Regions from separate parts of the Pseudomonas sp. LBUM1645 genome, predicted to be linked through region 1. Evidence: riboswitches for the same ligand, from Rfam matches in the RefSeq annotation. Region 1 holds a riboswitch; the other holds the start of a gene.

Region 1 (10,822 bases):
GCTTGAGCATCGATCGGTTTGCAGGGGTTCAGCCACCAGGATTGAGTCATAACGCAGTTCCTTTCAAAGTCAGGGGCAGACCGGCGACGGTCAGGACGACGCGCTGACAGCGCTCGGCCAACGCTTGATGCAGCCAACCGGCTTCATCGACATAGCGGCGAGTCAATTCGCCCAGCGGCACGACACCCATTCCGGTCTCGTTGCTGACAAAAATGATTTCACCCGGCAGCGACGCCAGGCAGTCCAGCAAAGCATCACGTTCGGCCGACAGGCGCTCGGTGTCGTCGAGCATCAGCAGATTGGTCATCCACAACGTCAGGCAATCCACCAGCAAGCAACGATCGGCGATGGCGGTTTCGCGCAGGACGCGGGCGAGCTCCACCGGCTCTTCGATCAACGCCCATTCGGCTGGACGACGGGCGCGGTGATGGGCCACCCGCTCGTTCATTTCACCGTCGAGGGGTTGGCTGGTGGCGATGTAAGTCACCGCCAGACCGCTATCGGAGGCGAGTTTTTCGGCCAGGCGACTTTTGCCGGAGCGGGCGCCGCCGAGGATCAGTTGCAGCATGGTTCATTCCTTCAAATTGGCGGTGTGGCGACGGGCCTCATCGCGAGCAAGCTCGCTCCCACATTGGAATGCGATCACCTGTGGGAGCGAGCTTGCTCGCGATAGGGCCAGAACAGCCACCTCAAATCCCACAGAGCTCACGCAGCAGTGAAGTATCCAGATGCTTCTCCACCAGGTCCGCCAGCCGCTCGATATCGCGCTCACGCAACGCGTGATAATCCACGTCCTGCACAGCCTGCAAACCTGCCCAGCGCAACAGCGCACTGCACGCCGCGGGCGATTCAAACAGGCCATGCAGATAGGTGCCGAAAATCTGCCCATCCACGCTTTGCGCACCGTCGCAGCGACCGTCGTCCAGCTGCACCGCGGCGTTTTCCAGCGCCGGCCCGGTGGTCACCCCGGCATGAATTTCATAGCCGCTGACCGGCGCGTCTTCCAGCGCCAGACGCCCGCGCACATTGCGCAATTGCTTCTCTTCTTCGAGCTGGGTTTCGAACGCCAGCAAGCCCAAACCGGCGCTGGAACCCGGTGCGCCTTCGAGGCCTAGCGGATCGTGGACCTGCTCGCCGAGCATTTGCAGACCGCCGCAAATTCCCAGCACTTTGCCGCCATAACGAAGATGACGACTGATCGCGGTGTCCCAGCCATTGGCCCGCAGATACGCGAGGTCGCTGCGCACGCTTTTCGAGCCCGGGAGAATAATCAGGTCGGCCGGTGGAATCGCCTGACCGGGGCCGACAAATTGCAGATCCACCTGCGGATGCAGGCGCAACGGATCGAAATCGGTGTGGTTGCTGATACGTGGCAGCACCGGCACCAGCACTTTCAGCACCTGATCGGCCTTGTCGGTCTGACGCTGATCGATGCCGTCCTCGGCTTCCAGGTGCAGGTCCATCACGTAAGGCAGAACGCCGATCACCGGTTTGCCGGTGCGCGCTTCCAGCCAGTCCAGCCCCGGTTGCAGCAAAGCGATATCGCCGCGAAACCGGTTGATGATAAAGCCTTTGACCCGCGCCTGCTCGCTGGGCGACAGCAGTTCCAGCGTGCCCACCAGATGCGCAAAAACGCCACCGCGATTGATGTCGGCAATCAGCACCACCGGACAATCCACCGCTTCGGCAAAGCCCATGTTGGCGATGTCACCGGCACGCAGATTGATCTCGGCCGGCGAGCCCGCGCCTTCGACCATGACCACTGGATAAGCTGCGCTCAGCCGTTCATGAGAGGCCAGCACCGCTTGCATGGCGATGGCTTTGTAGTCGTGATACGCAACGGCGTTCATCGTCGTGACCGCACGACCATGGATGATCACTTGGGCGCCGGTGTCGCTGTTGGGTTTGAGCAGCACCGGGTTCATGTCGGTGTGCGGCTCAAGGTTGGCGGCTTGAGCCTGCACCGCTTGCGCGCGACCGATCTCGCCACCGTCGGCGGTCACGGCACTGTTGAGCGCCATGTTCTGTGGTTTGAACGGCACGACGCTGACACCCTGACGCGTGACCCAGCGGCACAACGCCGTCACCAACGTGCTTTTACCGGCGTCGGAAGTGGTGCCTTGCACCATCAACGTAGTCATTGGGTTTCCTTGGCGTAGGCTTCGAACGCTTGCGCGAGACGTGTCCAGTCGGTTTCATCAGCGGGCAAGCCGAAACGCAGGCTGCTGTTGTGCGTGAACAACCGCAGCAGAATGCCGCGCCGGGCCATGAACTCATGCAGGGCTTCGGCGCGCTCGGTGATCAGCCATTGAAACAACGCGCAGCCGCCTTGGGGTTTGAAGCCGTGCTGTTCAAGCAGCAGCGCAAGACGTTCACTGGCTTCATCAGCGCGAACCCGTTGCCGGGCATGCCCTTCGGTATCCCGCAGACAGGCCTGACCCAGCACCCGCGTCGGCCCGCTGACCGCCCACGGTCCCACTTGCTCGGCCAGCAATTTGAGCAACTTGCGCTCGGCCAGCACGAAACCCAGGCGCACACCGGCCAGGCCGAAAAACTTGCCGAAGGAACGCAGCACGATCAACCCGACCTGATTGGCAAAAGGTGCCAGGCTCAGCTGTGGTGTGTTGTCCATGAACGCCTCGTCCACCACCAGCCAGCCACCGCGCTGCGCCAGCCGCGAATGCCAGTCGAGCAGCCGACTCGGTGTCAGGCTCAGGCCGGTAGGATTGTTCGGGTTGACCACCACCAACACGTCGAGGCTGTCGAGAAAGAAGTCGACTTCCTGCTCCAGCACTTCACGCACGATGTAGCCATTACGGCGCCACGCTTCGGCGTGTTCGGCGTAACACGGCGAGAGCACGCCGACCTTGCCGACCCGGCGCAAACGCGGCAGCAACTGGATCGCCATTTGCGAGCCGGCCACCGGCAGCACCTGAGCAGCGCCGTAATAATCACAGGCCGCCTGCTCCAGACCGTCATCGGTTTCCGGCAACCGCGCCCAGGCCCGCAACGGAATCTCCGGGACCGGAAACGGCCAGGGCGCGAGGCCGCTGGACAGGTCGAGCCAATCGGCTTCGGCGATGCCGTAATCGAGCGCCGCCTTGCGTAACCGACCACCGTGCTCAAGCATAAAATTCAGCCCCCACGCAGAGGATCAGCAACCATAACCATACCCCGCGCTGGACCAATTGCCAGCCGCGGTCGATGGAGTCGGCATCCGCCGGCATGCCTTCGCCCAGTTGCGGACGCTGATGCAGTTCACCGTGATAAATCGCCGCCCCGCCCAACTCGACGCCAAGCGCACCGGCACCGGCCGCCATCACCGGACCGGCATTCGGGCTGTCCCAGGTCGGGCCCTGGGTACGCCAGCATTTCAGCGCCAGTCGGGTTTTGCCCAGCAGCGCGTAGGTCAACGCCACCAGGCGTGCAGGAATGTAGTTGAGGACGTCGTCGATCTTTGCCGCCGCCCAGCCGAAACGCTCGAAACGTTCGTTGCGGTAACCCCACATCGCATCCAGCGTGTTGCTCAAACGGTAGAGCACCACGCCAGGCGCACCGGCCACAGCAAACCAGAACAGCGCAGCGAATACCGCGTCGCTGCCGTTCTCCAGCACCGATTCTGTGGCGGCGCGGGCGACTTCGGTTTTATCCAGTTCGCTGGTCTGGCGGCTGACCAGATAACTGACACGTTTGCGTGCCTCGTCCAGATCATCACTGCGCAGCGCCTTGGCCACCGGCTCGACGTGTTCACCGAGGCTGCGCATGCCGAGGGCGCAATAGAGCACCAGAATCTCGACGATCCAGCCGACGTAGGGCGCCCAGGAAAACGCCGTGGCCAGCAGGGTCAGCGGCAACACCGCGATCACCCAGGCAGTCACGCCATGGCTGCGCCAGCCGCGACCTTCACCATTGAAACGTTGCTCGATGCGGTCGGCAAAACGGCCGAACGCCACCAGCGGATGCCAGCGTTTGGGTTCACCCAGCAGCGCATCCAGCGCAACCGCGGCGACACTCAACAACGCCACACTCATTGACTCACTCCCCAATAATTTTCATACAGCAGCTCACTGAGTGGACGCGCCTGCGCCCAGCCTTCGAGTACCAGCATCGGCGCCGGATAGAATTCCTTGACCGGGCCGAGACAAAGAACGGCCAACGGCTTGGCTCCGGCGGGCAAACCCAGCAAGTCCGCCAGTGCTTGCGGCTCGAACAGCGAGACCCAGCCCATGCCCAATCCTTCAGCGCGGGAGGCCAGCCAGAGGTTCTGGATCGCGCAGGACAACGAGGCCATGTCCATTTCCGGCATCGTGCGGCGGCCGAAGATGTGACGCTCGCGATCGTCCATCAGCGCAGCGACCAACACCTCGGCGCAGTCGTTGATGCCTTCGACTTTGAGCTTCATGAATTCGTCGGTGCGCTCGCCGAGGGCTTCGGCGGTGCGGATGCGTTCTTCTTCCACCAACAACTGGATCTTGCCGCGCAGGGCTTGATCACTGATGCGGATGAACCGCCAGGGCTGCATCAGGCCGACACTCGGCGCCTGATGCGCGGCTTCGAGCAGGCGCCGCAGTAACTCGGGCTCGACCGTGCCGCCGCTGAAATGACGCATGTCACGGCGTTCGCCGATGGCGCGATAAACCGCTTCGCGTTCAGCCTCGGAAAATGCGTTGTCAGTCATGGCCTCTTCGCGAGCAAGCTCGCTCCCACAGGGTTCGTGTGATCCATTGTGGGAGCGAGCTTGCTCGCGATGGCGGCCTCAAGGTCAGGCGCAAACAATGCGGCTACAGCAGTTGGATTGGACGGGAAATAAAAATGCACATAAGAGGCAGTCATCCGCCCCTCACGATAAACCGCCTCCGCCCCTCGCCCGCCGTTAGGGCTCAAGCCACGAGCAATCGGCTCAAGCTCGGTACTGGTCAGCGAGTGGTGATAGGTGTGCCCGCGCAACGAACCTTCCGGCAACTCGACTGCCTGCAACGCCAGCGCGGCCAGACGCTTTTGCATCACCGCATCCCCGGCCAGCAAGCCGACCAGTTCAGCGCGAGTGCCCTCGACATCGGTCAACGAATCGAGCAGATAAAGCATGCCGCCGCACTCGGCCAACAATGGTTTACCTGCCGCATGGTGAGCGCGGATTGCGGCCAGCATCGTAGTGTTCTGTGACAGCGCCACATGATGCAATTCGGGATAACCGCCCGGCAGATAGAGGCTGTCTGCCTCCGGCAATTGCGTGTCACGGATCGGCGAGAAAAACAGCAACTCAGCGCCCATGGCGCGGAGCAGATCCAGGCTTGCGCCGTAAGTGAAGGCGAACGCTTCGTCACGGGCCACAGCAATCCGCACACCAGCCAGCAACGGCTCGGCAACGATCACATCAGGCGCGGCGAATTCCACCGCTGGTGGCAGCGCGACCTCGCAGCTGCTGGCCAGTGCATCGGCCGCCGCATCGAGACGCAGATCGAGATCGTTCAACTCACTGGCCTGAACCAACCCGAGGTGCCGACTCGGCAATTCGATACCGGTTTCCCGGGACAAAGCGCCGTACCAGCGCAAACCTTCAGTGAGGCTGCCTTCCAGTAACTGCGCGTGACGCAGGGTGCCGACGCGGTTGGCCAGCACACCGGCAAACGGCAAGTCCGGCTGATAACGCGCCAGCCCCAACGCCAGTGCGCCAAAGGTCTGCGCCATGGCAGTGCCGTCGATCACACCCAGCACTGGCACACCGAAATGCCGCGCCAGATCAGCACTGGACGGAGTGCCGTCAAACAACCCCATCACGCCTTCGATGAGGATCAGATCGGCTTCGCCTGCGGCCTCCCACAACAGCCGACGACTTTCCTGCTCGCCGACCATCCACATATCCAATTGATAAACCGGCGCACCGCTGGCGCGCTCGAGAATCATCGGGTCGAGAAAATCGGGGCCGCACTTGAACACGCGAACCTTGCGCCCCTGATTGCGATGCAAACGGGCCAGTGCGGCGGTGACGGTGGTCTTGCCCTGACCGGAGGCCGGCGCGGCAATCAATACCGCCGGGCAATGACGATGGCTATTCATAAAGTGCAGCTCACAACTCGACGCCTTTTTGCGCTTTGATCCCGGCCTGGAATGCGTGCTTGATCACGCCCATTTCGGTGACGGTGTCGGCCAGTTCGATCATCTCCGGCTTGGCGCCGCGACCGGTGACCACCACGTGCTGCATCGGCGGACGGGCCTGCAAGTCGCTGAGCACTTGATCGAGATCCAGATAACCGTGCTTGAGTGCGATGTTCAATTCATCCAGCACCACCAGGCCGATCGACGGGTCACGCAGCAATTCGCACGACACCGCCCACGCGGCTTCAGCGGCGGCGATGTCACGCTGGCGATCCTGGGTTTCCCAGGTGAAGCCCTCGCCCATCACATGAAAACGCACCTGTTCCGGGAAGCGCCGGAAGAACAGTTCTTCGCCGGTGCTGCTGCGTCCTTTAATGAACTGCACCACGCCACACTGCATGCCGTGGCCCATGGACCGGGCGAGCATGCCGAAAGCCGAGCTGCTTTTACCTTTGCCGTTGCCGGTCAGCACCAGCAGCAGGCCACATTCATTCGGGGAGTTGGCAATGCGTTCGTCGATCACGGCTTTTTTGCGCAGCATGCGCGCCAGATGACGTTCGTCACGATCAGGGGTATCAGTCATGGGGGAGCTCTCCGTTGAGGCTGGATAACGGCGGGCAGGCACAAGAATAGACGGCAAAAAGCCTGGCATCGCCCACCGTGATGCCGCTGGATGGATCAGGCCGGTCTCCGGGCTCATGAGCGGCGTTTTGCCTGACTGCGCGCCTTCCCATGTCGACAGTCGACACAGTGGCTCAAGGCGCAGTCTTCACTCATTTACCGTTGCGGGGGCAGCGCCGGGATCATGGCTCTTCGTCGCTTGAAGAGAGTCACTCACCGGCTTCCCTGTTTCACTCTGTCGACCAAGGTCACAGAGCACCTGAAACAAGCCGCGAAGGTTAGAGGGTTGGGGATGGAGCGTCAATTGAAGACGGGCAGCGTGCGAGCGAATAACTGCCGTCGATCAATTATCTGACGCCAATCTTGTGCCACACTCTCAGCAGTGATATCAAAGAGCCACAACCTCACAACACAATAACAAGGGTGAGCCACATGCAAGGCATGATCATCAGCAATCCGAAGCTGGAATTCCTGCGCCCGGTGCTGGAACGCTGGTTTGACTGTATCGACCGCTACAACGCCGTGCGCGGCGATAACGACACGCCTTACTGGTTCGACGAAAAAGCCAACCTGAGCCTGCTGTCCGCCGCGGCCTGGATGGCGGAAATGGTCACGCTGCAACAAACACCGACCCGTAAACAGACCGAAGAAGGCGAACGCAATGGCCGCGCCGATCTGTTTATCGCGACCAGCGAAGAACGCGCTTACCTTCAGGCGACCCAGCGCTGGCCACGCGTCAACAGCCTGAACCTGACTCAAGCATTGCAGGACATCACCAGCGATGCCAAACGCATCAGCTACGCCAGCGACCTGAAACTCGGCTGCCTGTTCGTTGCGCCACAAAAAGCCCAACAAAGCGCCACCCCGGAAGAACTCCAGGACATGGTCGACGATCTGCAAAAGGAACACACCTGCGCGGTCGCCTGGTACTTCCCCTATGCCTATCGCAAGTTGCGCAACGAAGCCGGCAACTATCACCCCGGCATTGCCGTGCTGTTCAAGGAAGCCCGCGGCTGACGGTTGAACCATCGCGCACCTGCGCTTCTCTACTGATTAGGTCAATGCATTCATAGGGAAGATCAGCATGCGCAAGCCCCAGCTCGCTCTCGTCATCGTGCTCGCCGGAGGGCTTGCCGCCTGTGGTGAAAACGCCAGGCTGCAAGTCTCCGACGGCACCGGCCCGTCGCCCAAGCTGCCAGAACCGAACAAAACCCTGATCCCGACGATGAACATCGCCCCGGCGATCGGCTGGCCGGACGGCACGAAACCCATCGCTGCGACAGGGACTCAGGTGGCGGCTTTTGCCGAAGGTCTCGATCACCCGCGCTGGCTTTACGTGTTACCTAACGGCGACGTGCTGGTGGCCGAAACCAACGCACCACCCAAACCCGATGACGGCAAAGGTATTCGTGGTTGGGTCATGGGCAAAGTCATGGGCCGTGCCGGCGCCAAAGTACCGAGCCCGAATCGCATCACGCTGCTGCGGGACAAGGACCACGACGGCATCGCCGAAACCCGCACAGTGTTCCTGGAAAACCTAAACTCACCCTTCGGCATGACCTTGGTCGGCAATGACCTGTACGTCGCCGACACGGATCGCTTGCTGCGTTTCCACTATGAAAACGGCGAGACGGCGATCAAGTCGCAGCCGATGAAGGTGATCGACTTGCCGGGCGGTACGCTGAATCACCACTGGACCAAAAACGTCATCGCCAGCAAGGACGGCAGCAAGCTGTACGTCACGGTGGGCTCCAACAGCAACGTGGCCGAAAACGGCATGGACAAGGAAGAAGGTCGCGCGGCGATCTGGGAAGTAGATCGCGCCACCGGCAACCATCGGATCTTCGCCTCGGGGATTCGCAATCCAAACGGCCTGGCCTGGGAACCTCGGAGCGGCGCATTGTGGACGGCGGTCAACGAGCGCGACGAAATCGGCAGCGATCTGGTGCCGGACTACATCACTTCAGTGAAGGACGGCGGGTTCTACGGTTGGCCTTACAGTTATTACGGCCAGCACGTCGACATCCGCGTCGAGCCGCAAAACCCCGACCTGGTGGCCAAGGCCATTGCTCCGGATTACGCGGTCGGCCCGCATACCGCATCGCTGGGCTTGACGTTCGCTGAGGGCAACAGACTGCCGGCGCAGTTCAAGGAAGGGGCATTCGTCGGCCAGCACGGCTCGTGGAATCGTAAACCGCACAGTGGCTACAAAGTGATTTTCGTGCCGTTCGCGGGAGGCAAACCGACTGGGCAACCGGTCGATGTGCTCACAGGTTTCCTCAACGCAGATGAGAAAGCCATGGGCCGGCCGGTAGGCGTGGTGATTGATCAGCAGGGGGATTTGTTGGTGGCGGATGACGTGGGCAATAAGGTGTGGCGCGTGTCAGCGGCCAAGTAAAAGTCAAAAGATCGCAGCCTGCGGCAGCTCCTACAGGGCGTACACCATCCACTGTAGGAGCTGCCGCAGGCTGCGATCTTTTTCAATAGGCGCCTACCTTTTGCGGCACAGCGTCAATCCATCACCTATCGGCAACAACGACAGATCCACACGCGAGTCATCCTTCAAGGCGCGATTGAGCGCCTGGATGGCTCGGGTGTCTTCGCTCTCGGGATTGTCCTCAAGCACCCGTCCGCTCCACAGCGTGTTATCAAACACCGCCAGACCGCCGACGCGCAGCAGACGTAATGCGTGCTCCAGATAGCGTGGGTAGTTGGCTTTGTCGGCATCGATGAAGATCAGATCGAATGGCGCTTGCTGATCCAGCTGAGCCAGGGTTTCCAGCGCGGGCGCCAGACGCAGATCAATCCGCTCGGCAAGCCCTGCTTCCTGCCAGTAACGGCGCGCGGTGGCGTTGTAGTCACCGGGTATGTCACAGCAGATCAGCGAGCCGTCATCCGGCAATGCAGCTGCCATGCACAAGGCGCTGTAACCGGTAAAGGTACCCACTTCCAGCAGACGCTTGGCGCCGGTGAGTTTCACCAGAAGCGCGAGGAACTGACCTTGCTCGGGCGCCACCTGCCAGCGAGCCATGGGCAGCGCTTGGGTTTCGTCACGCAAACGCTTGAGCAGCGGCGTTTCACGCAGGGAAACGTCGAGCAGGTATTGATACAGGGAATCGTCGAGATTGAGTGTGCGAGCGGTCATGACAACCTCTGCAATTTAGGGGTTGCGTGCCAAGTGCTCAGGTTGCAAGACGCGCTTGGCACTCAGATAGGCTTTCTGCCAGTAAGCCTTGGACAAGCTGTCGAGCTTCACCGTGCCACCGGTGGCGGGCGCATGGACGAAGCGACCTTCGCCGACGTAGATCCCGGCGTGGCTGACCTGAGAACCGCCATTGGTGGCGAAGAAGATCAGGTCACCGGTTTGCAGACCTTCCTTGCCCACGCTGGCCGCCTGCATGCTGATCATCTCGCGCGTGGTGCGCGGCAGGGAAATGCCGGCGACGTCACGGTAGACATAACCGATCAGCCCGCTGCAATCGAAACCCGAATCCGGCGTGTTGCCACCCCAGCGATACGGCGTGCCCACCAGGCCGAGCGCGCGGAACAAGACGTCTTCTGCCTCAGGGGAGAATGCTTGGGAGGAACTGAAAATAATGGGAGCGCGAACCACCGGCGCAGGGGGCGGTGTACGGCTGGCGCAGGCGCTGAGCAGCGCTGCGAAGAACATGATTGTGAGGCGGGCCGACGTCGACATATGCAGAGCATCCTGATCTGGCTGCGGCTTTTTCTGCAGGGGGCGCAGAAAAGAAAACCGCCTGCGCAGGACGCAGGCGGTTTGCCATCAATAATAGATCAGGATTCTAGCTGCTACGCGGCAAACTTCAAGTAAGACTTTAAGTTCACCTTACAAAAAGTCCGCTTACTTGCGAGCCGTGACGATCGTCGGGGCCGCAGTCGGTGCCATCGCGAGTGCGCGCTTGGCTTCGATGAAGGTTTTGCTCCAGTAGCTGTCGCCCAGGCTATCGATCCGGACACCACCACTACGGCGGCTGCTGGAATGGATGAACTGGTTGTCACCCAGGTAGATCCCGGCGTGACTGACGCGGCCGCGACGGCCATTGGTGGCGAAAAACAGCAAGTCGCCCGGCTCCAGTTTGCTGCG
Region 2 (10,822 bases), 920 kb from region 1:
TGCAGCACAGCCTGAACCTGGCTCAGACGGTGAGCGAACTGAGCTCGCGCCGCAGTGCCTTCGTCGGAGCCGCCGTAAGCGTAGCCGCCCCAGTTCAGATAAACCTCGGCCAGGTCGTCGCGACTTTGCCACAGACGACCATCGATGGCGCCCTGCACGCCTGCGCCGTAAGCACCGGGTTTGGCGCCGAAAATTCGCCAACCGGCCTGACGCTTGGCCGAGTCTTCATCCAGCCCCGTTTGCATCAATGCTTCGCGCTCGGCACGCACTTTGGCGGCCAAGGGATTGAGGTCGTCCGGCTCGTCGAGGGCGGCGACCGCTTGCACGGCGGCGTCGAACAGGCGGATCAGATTGGCAAAGGCATCGCGGAAGAATCCGGAGACGCGCAACGTCACGTCCACGCGCGGACGGTCCAGCAGACTCAACGGCAGAATTTCGAAGTCGTCGACCCGCTGACTGCCCGTGGCCCAGACCGGGCGCACGCCCATCAGCGCCATGGCCTGGGCGATGTCGTCGCCGCCGGTACGCATGGTCGCGGTGCCCCACACCGACAGACCGAGCTGGCGCAGGTGATCGCCGTGGTCTTGCAGGTGTCGTTCAAGAATCAGGTTGGCCGACTGGAAACCGATGCGCCACGCGGTGGTGGTCGGCAGGTTACGCACGTCCACCGAGTAGAAGTTGCGCCCGGTCGGCAACACGTCGAGCCGACCGCGACTCGGCGCACCGCTCGGGCCGGCCGGCACGAAGCGACCGCTGAGGGCGTCGAGCAGACCGCGCATTTCCGCCGGGCCGCAGGCGTCCAGCCTTGGCGCGACGACTTCGCGCAGGCTGTCGATGATGGCGTGCACCTCGGCCCAACCTGCCTCCTGTGGGAGCAGGCTTTTGTGGTGAGGGGATTTATCCCCGTTGGGTCGCGAAGCGGCCCCTGAAAATGGGACTGCTGCGCAGTCCAACGGGGATAAATCCCCTCGCCACAAAAGCTCGCTCCCACTGGGTTCGGGGGTGGCTAATGTGTTTGAGATCAGCTGCGTGGCAAACAGCTCCAGACGTTCGCGGGTATCACCTGCTGTGCGCCAGACTTCATCGGTGAGGGATTGCAGTTCAATCGGACGCGGCCCGGTCCAAGGTTCGGCAAGCGCACAATCCAGCGGATCGAAGCCCAACGTGAACGCCTTGGCCAAGGCCCGCAGCAGACTCGATTGCGCACCACGCCCATCGCCACGCGGAATACGCAACAACGCCAACAACGTATCGATACGCAAACGCCCGGTCGGCGATTCGCCGAAAATGTGCAGGCCGTCGCGGATCTGCGACTCTTTCAAGTCGCACAAATAGGTGTCCAGACGCGGCAACCAGATCGCTGCATCGGCATCACTGTCGAGTTTCTCGTCGAGTTGCAGTTCGCGGTCGATGTGCGTGTCACGCACCAGTTGCAGGATGTCGCGCTGCAATTCCCGGGCACGACGCGGATCGAGCATTTGCGCTTCGTAATACTCGTCGGCGAGTAATTCGAGGTTGCGCAACGGGCCGTAAGTTTCGGCGCGGGTCAGCGGCGGCATCAGGTGATCGATGATCACCGCCTGCGTACGGCGCTTGGCCTGGGCGCCCTCGCCCGGATCGTTGACGATAAACGGATAGATGTTCGGCAACGGCCCGAGCAGCGCATCTGGCCAGCAATTCTCGGACAGCCCGACGCCTTTGCCCGGCAGCCATTCGAGGTTGCCGTGCTTACCGACGTGGATCACGCCGTGGGCGCCGTAGGTGTTGCGCAACCAGAAATAGAACGCCAGATAACCGTGAGGCGGCACCAGGTCCGGATCGTGATACACCGCGCTCGGATCGACTTGGTAACCGCGCGCCGGTTGAATGCCGACGAAGGTCAGGCCAAAGCGCAGCCCGGCGATCATCATTCGGCCGCCACGGCACATCGGATCGCTTTGAGGCGTGCCCCAACGTTCCAGCACGGCTTGGCGATTGGACTCGGGCAAGGCGTTGAACATCAGCAGGTAGTCGTCCATCGACAGACTTTGCTGACACGGGCGCTGGTCGAGGGTGTCGAGGTCGTTGCTGACGCCGCCGAGCAATTGCTGGATCAACGCGGTGCCGCTGTCCGGCAACTCGGCGGGTAGCGGATAACCTTCTTTATGCAGCGCACGCAGGATGTTCAGCGCCGCGGCCGGCGTGTCGAGGCCGACACCATTACCGATACGCCCGTCACGGGTCGGGTAGTTGGCGAGGATCAGGGCGATGCGTTTTTCAGCGTTGGGCACTCGCGCCAGATCAATCCAGCGCCGCGCCAGTTCGGCGACAAAATCCATGCGTTCCGGTTGTGGTCGATAGCAGACCACATCGGATTGGCTGCGCTCGCTGCGCCAGGCCAGGTCCTTGAAGCTGATCGGTCGGCTGATGATCCGCCCGTCCAGTTCCGGCAGCGCGATGTGCATCGCCAGATCACGCGGACCGAGGCCCTGTTCGCTGGCGCGCCAACCGGGTTCGTTGTCCTGGGCGCAAATCGCCTGGATCACCGGGATGTTGCGGCGAAACGGTCGCAGGTGCGGCGCTTCGGGGCTGGATTGCGCAAAACCGGTGGTGTTAAGAATCACGCCGGCTTCGACTTCGTCCAACAGGTCCTCGACCACGGTCAGGCAGCCGGGCTCTTTCAAACTGGCCACGGCAATCGGCAAAGGGTTTAACCCTACCGCCTGCAAACGCTGGCAGAAAACATTGATGAAACCGGTGTTCGCCGCCTGCAAATGCGAGCGGTAGAACAGCACCGCCGCAACCGGTTGACCGGCCTGCCAGTCGGCTTGCCAATCCCTCAGTTCAGCGGGGCTTTTATGCGGATGGTAAATCGCCGTGCGCGGTAGGGTTTGCGGCTCGGCCCAGGCGTAGTCGCGATCCAGCCAACGATTGGCGAGGCAGTGGAAAAAATCGAGGGCATTGCTCATGCCGCCCTGACGCAGAAACTGCCAGAGGCGATCGCGGTCTTCCGCACCCACCGTGCTTAGCTCGCTGAGTTCCGGGTCCGGGCGGTCATCGCCGGGGACCAGAATCAGCTGCACGCCGCGCTCCGACAGTTGGACCAGTTGCTCGACGCCGTAACGCCAATAGGCGATGCCACCGTGCAGCGAAATCAAAATGACCTTGGCGTGGCGCAGCACTTCGTCGACATACAGGTCGACCGACGCGTGGTTCTGCACCTGCATCGGGTTGGCCAGGCGCACGCTCGGGTAATCGTCGGGCAACTGCTGCGCGGCTTCGGCGAGCAGCGCGAGGCTGGAGTCGCCGCTGCACAGGATCACCAGCTCGGCGGGGGTTTGTCCAAGGTCGGCAATGTTGTCATCCGACACGAAACCGCCGGGCTGGGTCCTGAGCAGGTGCATGGCTTAAACGCTGAGCGCAGCGCGCAATTGCGCTTCAAGCAGAGTGGCGTCCAGTTCCTGACCGATCAACACCAGACGCGTGGTGCGCGCTTCATCGGCGCCCCACTGACGGTCGAAGTGCTTGTCGAAACGTGTACCCACGCCCTGGATCAGCAGGCGCATCGGTTTGTTCGGGATCGCCGCGAAACCTTTAACGCGCAGGATGCCGTGCTGGACCACCAGTTGGGTCAGCGCGTCCAGCAGCAGGCTTTCGTCGGCTTGCGGCAGTTCGATGGAGATGGAGTCGAAGGCATCGTGGTCGTGATCGTCTTCGCCTTCATGGTGGTGATCGTGATGGCTGTGACGGCTGTCGATGTGTTCTTCGGAGCCGGCGCCGAGGCCGATCAGCACGTCCAGTGGCACGCGACCGCTGCTGGCTTCGATGACTTTCACCGCAGGCGGCAGTTCTTCAGCGACTTCCAGGCGAACACGGGCCAGGTCTTCAGGGCTGATCAGGTCGGCCTTGTTGAGGATCACCAGGTCGGCGCTGGCCAGTTGGTCGGCGAACAGCTCGTGCAGCGGCGATTCGTGGTCCAGGTTCGGGTCGAGTTTGCGCTGGGCATCGACCTGGTCCGGGAACGCGGCGAAGGTGCCAGCGGCGACCGCTGGGCTGTCGACCACGGTGATGACCGCGTCAACGGTGCAGGCGCTACGGATTTCCGGCCACTGGAAGGCTTGCACCAGCGGTTTTGGCAGGGCCAGGCCGGAGGTTTCGATGAGGATGTGGTCGAGGTCGCCGCGACGGGCGACCAATTCGCGCATCACCGGGAAGAATTCTTCCTGAACGGTGCAGCACAGGCAGCCGTTGGCCAGCTCGTAGACGCGGCCGTTGGCTTCTTCTTCAGTGCAGCCGATGGAGCACTGCTTGAGGATTTCGCCGTCGATGCCCAGCTCGCCGAACTCGTTGACGATCACCGCAATGCGACGGCCCTGAGCGTTGTCGAGCATGTGCCGCAGCAAGGTGGTTTTGCCCGAGCCGAGGAAGCCGGTAACGATGGTGACGGGGAGTTTGGCCAGTGTTTTCATCGGATGCCCTTTGGCAAGGTGGCGGGCATACGGGACGACGACCGCTGCTGCATAGGCGCGCGGAAGATTTCGCCACCGGATCACCCCGCCCGGTTGTAGTGAGAATTCGTTTCGAGGCAGGTCTCCTGGCTGACGGTGTGCCGGGCTTGTGGGCCTGGCATTCGCTGCGCCTTCCCGCGAACCCGTTGCACAGGGTTTGCAGTGGCGTGGCAGCGAACATCACCGTTCACAGTTGCGGGGGCAGCCGCGGCATCGACCGCGTTCCCTTCTTAGCTTCGACAAACGCCGAAGAACCTCGAAAGCGCAAGGCTACGCATCGTGTGGGGGCGGGTCAATGTCTTGTGCCGACCCTCAGGACGCTATCGCGGGCAAGCCTTGCTCCTACAAGAGCGCCGCCGTCCTGTAGGAGCAAGGCTTGCCCGCGATTGACGCGCCTCAGTCCCGAGTTGAGAACCCATGCCAATTGACTCTCCGCCCCCGCCCATGCTCTCCTACACGCCTTGTTACGGGTGCCCTTCACAGGGTGAAACGGGAAACCGGTGAATCATGTGCTTTACTCTAAAGTCATGTCAGTCCGGTGCTGCCCCCGCAACGGTAAGCGAGCGAAGCGTCAGATCCACTGTGCCAGCAGTTCGGCATGGGAAGGTGATGCTTGCAGGTCAAGGCGAAAGCCTGCGCCCCTCGTGAGCCCGGAGACCGGCCCGCAACACAAAGTGACCATTACGATCACTGAATAACAAACCCGCGGTGGGCGGGCGCTGTTTGAACCTCTGCGTGCCCGACTCGCAGGGGTCTTCCATGCGCTCTATATCACCCGCTGACAGACCAGAGGGAAGCGCCATGTCGATCATCAGCAGCACCGGCAGCAACACCGATAAGAGCACCGCCAGCACCACCACTACCCTGACTCAACGCCTGACCGCCGCCGCATGCGCGTCGATCCTGGGTGCGTGCCTTGTGTATTTCGCCGGTTTCTCGCACATCGAAGCGGTGCACAACGCCGCTCACGATACCCGCCACAGCTCTGCATTCCCGTGCCATTGAGACCTGCTGACATGATCAAGCGTATTGCGCAAACCGCAGGGTTCACCGGGCTGCTGGCCGCCCTGTTGCTGACCCTGCTGCAAAGCTTCTGGGTGGCTCCGCTGATTTTGCAGGCCGAGACCTACGAAAAATCCGAGCCCGCCGCTGTTGAAGTTCACGAACACGCCCCGGGCGCTGTCGCCGCTCACACCCACGACGCCGAAGCCTGGGAACCGGAAGACGGCTGGCAGCGCGTGCTGTCCACCACAGGTGGCAATCTGGTGGTCGCTGTCGGTTTCGCCCTGATGCTCGCCGGTCTCTACACCTTGCGCGCACCGACCAAAACCTCCCAAGGCCTGCTTTGGGGCCTGGCCGGTTACGCCACGTTCGTGCTGGCACCGACCCTCGGTCTGCCGCCCGAGCTGCCGGGCACTGCCGCAGCTGATTTGGCGCAGCGGCAGATCTGGTGGATCGGCACGGCTGCCTCCACCGCGGTCGGCATCGCATTGATCGTGTTCAGTCGTCACTGGCTGATGAGAGTGCTCGGCGTGGCAATCCTGGCTGTTCCTCATGTGATCGGCGCACCACAACCGGAAGTCCACTCGATGATGGCTCCAGAAGCCCTGGAAGCTCAGTTCAAAATCGCTTCGCAGCTGACCAACGTGGCATTCTGGCTGGCCTTGGGCCTGATCAGTGCCTGGTTGTTCCGCCGCAAAAGCGATAGTCAATACCACGCATGACTGAGATCAGCACAGCGCCGACTTTAGTGGTCGGCCTGGGCTGCCAGCGCGGCTGCCCTGTCAGCACGCTGCGGGCGCTGCTCGATCAGGCGTTACAGGCTCATAAAATCGAACTTCACCAGATCAAGGCCCTGGCCAGCATCGACCTGAAGCGCGAAGAGCCTGGCTTGATCGAATTGGCCGAACAGCTTGCGTTACCATTGCAGTATTTCAGCTGCGAACAATTGGCCGTCTATCAACCGCAACTCAGCCATCGTTCAGACATCGCATTCGAACGCACCGGCTGCTACGGCGTCGCGGAAAGTGCCGCCCTGGCCCTGGCCGAACACCTGGCCCAGGCACCGGCAAAATTGCTGATATCACGACAAAAATATGCCCAGGCCACCATGGCATTGGCCGGCGCTGCATAAAATCCCCGATAATCCCCGCCTTCGATCATGAGCAATCTTCATCTGAAGCCTTGCCCAGCCCCTTTTTCTCACAGGAACCGACGATGACCGTCTACTTCATTGGCGCAGGTCCCGGCGACCCGGAACTGATCACCGTCAAAGGCCAACGGCTGATTCGCAGCTGCCCGGTGATCATCTATGCCGGCTCCCTGGTGCCGACCGCCGTGCTGGATGGCCATCGCGCCGAACAAGTGGTCAACAGCGCCGAACTGCACCTGGAACAGATCATCGAGCTGATCAAATCCGCCCATGCCAAGGGCCAGGACGTGGCGCGGGTGCACTCTGGCGACCCGAGCCTTTATGGTGCGATTGGCGAGCAGATTCGCTACCTGCGCGAACTCGACATCCCGTTTGAAATCATTCCCGGCGTCACGGCCACGGCGGCCTGCGCGGCGCTTCTGGGCGCGGAACTGACGTTACCGGACGTGTCGCAGAGCGTGATCCTGACCCGCTACGCCGACAAAACCGCGATGCCCGCCGGCGAAGAGCTCAGCAGCCTGGCGCAGCACGGGGCGACCATGGCGATTCATCTGGGGGTCAATCATCTGGAGAAAATCCTGGCCGAATTGCTGCCGCATTACGGCGCGGATTGCCCGATCGCGGTGATTCACCGGGCGACCTGGCCGGATCAGGATTGGGTGGTGGGGACGCTTGAAGACATTGCCGCGAAGGTTGAAGCCAAGGGGTTTCGACGCACGGCGTTGATTTTGGTGGGTCGGGTTTTGGGCAGTGATCACTTCAGTGAGTCATCGCTGTACCGTGCCGGGCATGCGCATTTGTATCGGCCATAGGGCCTCATCGCGAGCAAGCTCGCTCCCACAGTTGACCGCATTCCAATGTGGGAGCGAACTTGCTCGCGAAGGCGTCATTGAATTTGACCCATAAAAAAACGGCACTCACGGGTGCCGTTTTTTTATGTCTGCAGCGAACACCTTACTTAGTAGTAGGCGTTTTCTTTCTGCGTGTGGTCGGTGACGTCACGAACGCCCTTGAGCTCTGGAATGCGCTCGAGCAAGGTGCGCTCGATGCCTTCGCGCAAGGTGACGTCTGCCTGGCCGCAGCCTTGGCAACCGCCGCCGAACTTCAGCACGGCGATGCCGTCTTCGACCACATCGATCAGGCTGACCTGACCGCCGTGGCTGGCCAGCCCCGGGTTGATCTCGGTTTGCAGGTAATAGTTGATACGCTCGTTGATCGGGCTGTCGGCATTGACCATCGGTACTTTGGCGTTTGGCGCCTTGATGGTGAGCTGGCCGCCCATACGGTCGGTGGCGTAGTCGACTACCGCATCGTCCAGGAAAGCTTCGCTGAACGAGTCGATGTAAGCGGTGAAGCTTTTCAGCCCCAGCGCCGTGTCTTCAGGTTTTTCTTCGCCCGGCTTGCAGTAGGCAATGCAGGTTTCGGCGTACTGGGTGCCAGGCTGGGTGATAAAGACGCGGATGCCGATACCTGGGGTGTTCTGCTTGGAGAGCAGATCAGCCAGATAATCGTGGGCGGCGTCGGTAATGGTAATAGCGGTCATGGAAACTCCTCGCAGGCTTGGGCGCAGTTTACGCCAATCATCGCGCCGTACAAAGTCCTAGTATTTTTGTCGGGAAAGAGCTGGAACTGCCTCGATAGCCAATTCGCCGTCGATTCGGCCTTTAAGCCACCGATAGCTGCATTTTTCCACCCATTCGTAACTTGCCCACGAGCCCAGACCGATTGTCGCGGCACAAACGGCGAACATCACGTAGGGATTGATGCCATAACGCTGTGCGACAAAACCACCCGCAGACAGCACCAACACGTGCATCAGGTACACCGAGTAGGAGCAATCGCCCAGCAGTTTGAGCACCCGACTGTTCTCGAAATAGCGCTCCAGCGCCATGCACGCCATCACCAGCACCGCGCTCGGCAAGCCCCAGGCCAGCAACCGTGGCTGCGGCGCCAGGTGATAAATCGCCAGCAACGCGCCGCCAATGCCCAGCAACGGTAGCCACAATCCGGGTCTGATCCAGCCGCGACGGTAGATCATGCCGATGGCGATCCCCAGCAAGAATTCATAAACAATGTCCGAGCGGTAGAACTCGCTGATCCAGCCGTAGCCGGTCCAGACCTGACCCACGGCAAACAGTAGCGCGGCGACAATCAGCAGCCGAACCTGCAAGCGGAACAGCAGCGCCCAGGCAAACAGCACGTAGAAGAGCATTTCGTAGTTGAGGGTCCAGCCGACGTTGAGCGTCGGATAAATCCCGTAGCCACCGGGGTTTTCAGTAGGAATGAACAACAGCGACAGCAGGAAATGCGACCAGTTGACGGTCTGATCCGGCAGAACCGGTTGAGCGAATACCACCAGCAGCGCCATCAACACCGTATACAGCCAGTACGCCGGAACGATGCGGAACAGCCGATACAGCAGAAAGCGCCCCGGCGGCAGTGATTTGCCCTCGGTGGACAGGAAAATCACCAGACCACTGATGACGAAGAAGATGTCGACGCCCACCGCGCCCTTGTCGATGAACATCTGCCCCACCGGTCCACGGGCCTGGAAGTCGAAGAATATCTGCATGAAATGGTGGCAGACCACCGTCCAGGCCGCGAGCGCGCGCAGTGCCTGTACTGAAATCAACATCGACGGCCCTCCCGATCGCATTCCCCAAATCACCACAGGGTTTTTGTGGTGTCTCTGGATTGGGACAGCAGCTGCGATTCAAAGGTCGATCAAAGATTCTCGTACCGGTTCATGTCCAGCACGCCCTCTTCCGCCGGATCGGTCTCATGGACGTACCGGCTCAGGTCATGGAAGTAGAACCAGAACTGCGGATGGCTGCGGCGAATCCCCCAGCGCTCGACGATTTTTTCGAAGCGATTGGCGTCCTTGGCATTTTCCATCTCGTCCACGAACTCAGGCACTTGCTCGGCCGGGATATTGAACATGAAGTTCGGATAGCTGCTGAGCACGCCCGGGTAAATAGTCACTGTGTCGAGCCCTGGCTGATACCGCAGCGATTCACCGAGCAGGAACGCGACGTTACTGTGCGCGCGATTGCGCAGCAGGCTGTAGACCTCGCGCTTGCCGCTCGCGGTTTCGATGCGCAGCAGGGTCGCTTCCGGCAACTGATCGATAACCTTCAGCCCGGCCGCCGGACGCGAAGTCAGGCGACTCAACGCCTGCTCGGCGCTCTGCAAGGCCAGATCGATGTTCGGCCGCGAGCAATAAGCGCCGTCACAACGATTGATCGGATCAGGCTTGGCGTTGAGGTCGCCGTAACGGGTGAGCAACTGCAGGGCGAAATTGCGTTTCGGGTCCTTTTCGTCCAGTACCAGCGCCGTCTCTTTGTCGTTATCGATGGCCTCGTAGTCCAGCCACATCTTGAATTTGCCGCCGCTCTGGTACCAGTCGTCGAGGTAGTCGTCCCGCGAATCGGCCGGCATCAGACGCAGGAAATTCTGCTCAGCGCCGTTGCGGATCAGATCGAAGTACAGCCGGGTTTGCGCCTGATGGGAAACATTGCCGAACACGTCGAAGTTGACCGCCAACTGATAATAAGTGCGCTCCAGCAGCGGGAAGTCGAACAGCCACATCGTTTGCGGCACGTCACCGATCAGGCCTTTGTTCACCGAGGCACTGTCGAAATGCCGGAAGATCGTCAGCAAGGCGTTATCGTTGCCGGCCCATAAGCTCGACCAGCTCGGAGCCGGCGCATCAGCGTAACTGTCACGGCGCAGCGCCTCGTACTCGTTACGCTTGTCGCGGTAGTCATGCCACACGCTCAGGACGCTGCCGACATCGTCGTTCTGACCCGGCATCGCCAACAACGGCGTGGCCTGGCCGCGATACTTCGGATCGATGATGTAGAGGTCGTGCTCAGGCGCCTGGAACATTGCCCAGAAGTTATCGCGGATCACGTCGGTGGCGATCTGGCCGCGGCACACCGGGCCGCGAATAAATGTACGGACGAAGTATTCGGCGTTATCGAGCATGAATTGATAACGCGCCTGGGCCGGGATCGCCTCGAACGTGGTGAACGGATTGGCCCGACGCTCCGGCCCGTAGCCTGGCAAGGCGTTGACTTGCCAGTTGCCGTTATAGAAGAGGCTTTTGATCCGTGCCATCTTCGCCGCGCTCAACGGGTAAGTGATGTGGGTCTTCTGCACAATCACGCCTTGCACCGGCCAC

The links. Region 1 has a riboswitch for cobalamin ahead of cobO (cob(I)yrinic acid a,c-diamide adenosyltransferase). Riboswitches for the same ligand answer to the same signal wherever they lie in the genome.
Region 2: another riboswitch for cobalamin. It lies ahead of ACA079_RS18970 (CbtB domain-containing protein); the one in region 1 lies ahead of cobO (cob(I)yrinic acid a,c-diamide adenosyltransferase).

What each region holds. Positions count from the first base shown of each region.
Region 1 is NZ_CP166811.1:5,177,532-5,188,353, forward strand. Features, by position in the region: gene cobT (nicotinate-nucleotide--dimethylbenzimidazole phosphoribosyltransferase) at 1-50, opposite strand, end outside; gene cobU (bifunctional adenosylcobinamide kinase/adenosylcobinamide-phosphate guanylyltransferase) at 47-568, opposite strand; gene ACA079_RS23355 (cobyric acid synthase) at 690-2,141, opposite strand; gene cobD (threonine-phosphate decarboxylase CobD) at 2,138-3,130, opposite strand; gene cbiB (adenosylcobinamide-phosphate synthase CbiB) at 3,123-4,031, opposite strand; gene bluB (5,6-dimethylbenzimidazole synthase) at 4,028-4,678, opposite strand; gene ACA079_RS23375 (cobyrinic acid a,c-diamide synthase CobB) at 4,675-6,057, opposite strand; gene cobO (cob(I)yrinic acid a,c-diamide adenosyltransferase) at 6,068-6,679, opposite strand; cobalamin riboswitch at 6,761-6,995, opposite strand; gene ACA079_RS23385 (hypothetical protein) at 7,150-7,734, shown strand; gene ACA079_RS23390 (PQQ-dependent sugar dehydrogenase) at 7,802-9,115, shown strand; gene ACA079_RS23395 (O-methyltransferase) at 9,209-9,862, opposite strand; gene ACA079_RS23400 (C40 family peptidase) at 9,878-10,414, opposite strand; gene ACA079_RS23405 (C40 family peptidase) at 10,580-10,822, opposite strand, start outside.
Region 2 is NZ_CP166811.1:4,262,049-4,272,870, forward strand. Features, by position in the region: gene cobN (cobaltochelatase subunit CobN) at 1-3,383, opposite strand, end outside; gene cobW (cobalamin biosynthesis protein CobW) at 3,387-4,448, opposite strand; cobalamin riboswitch at 4,547-4,761, opposite strand; cobalamin riboswitch at 4,939-5,167, shown strand; gene ACA079_RS18970 (CbtB domain-containing protein) at 5,289-5,492, shown strand; gene ACA079_RS18975 (CbtA family protein) at 5,504-6,211, shown strand; gene ACA079_RS18980 (cobalamin biosynthesis protein) at 6,208-6,621, shown strand; gene cobM (precorrin-4 C(11)-methyltransferase) at 6,705-7,451, shown strand; gene nfuA (Fe-S biogenesis protein NfuA) at 7,598-8,182, opposite strand; gene ACA079_RS18995 (acyltransferase family protein) at 8,240-9,274, opposite strand; gene ACA079_RS19000 (fatty acid cis/trans isomerase) at 9,364-10,822, opposite strand, start outside.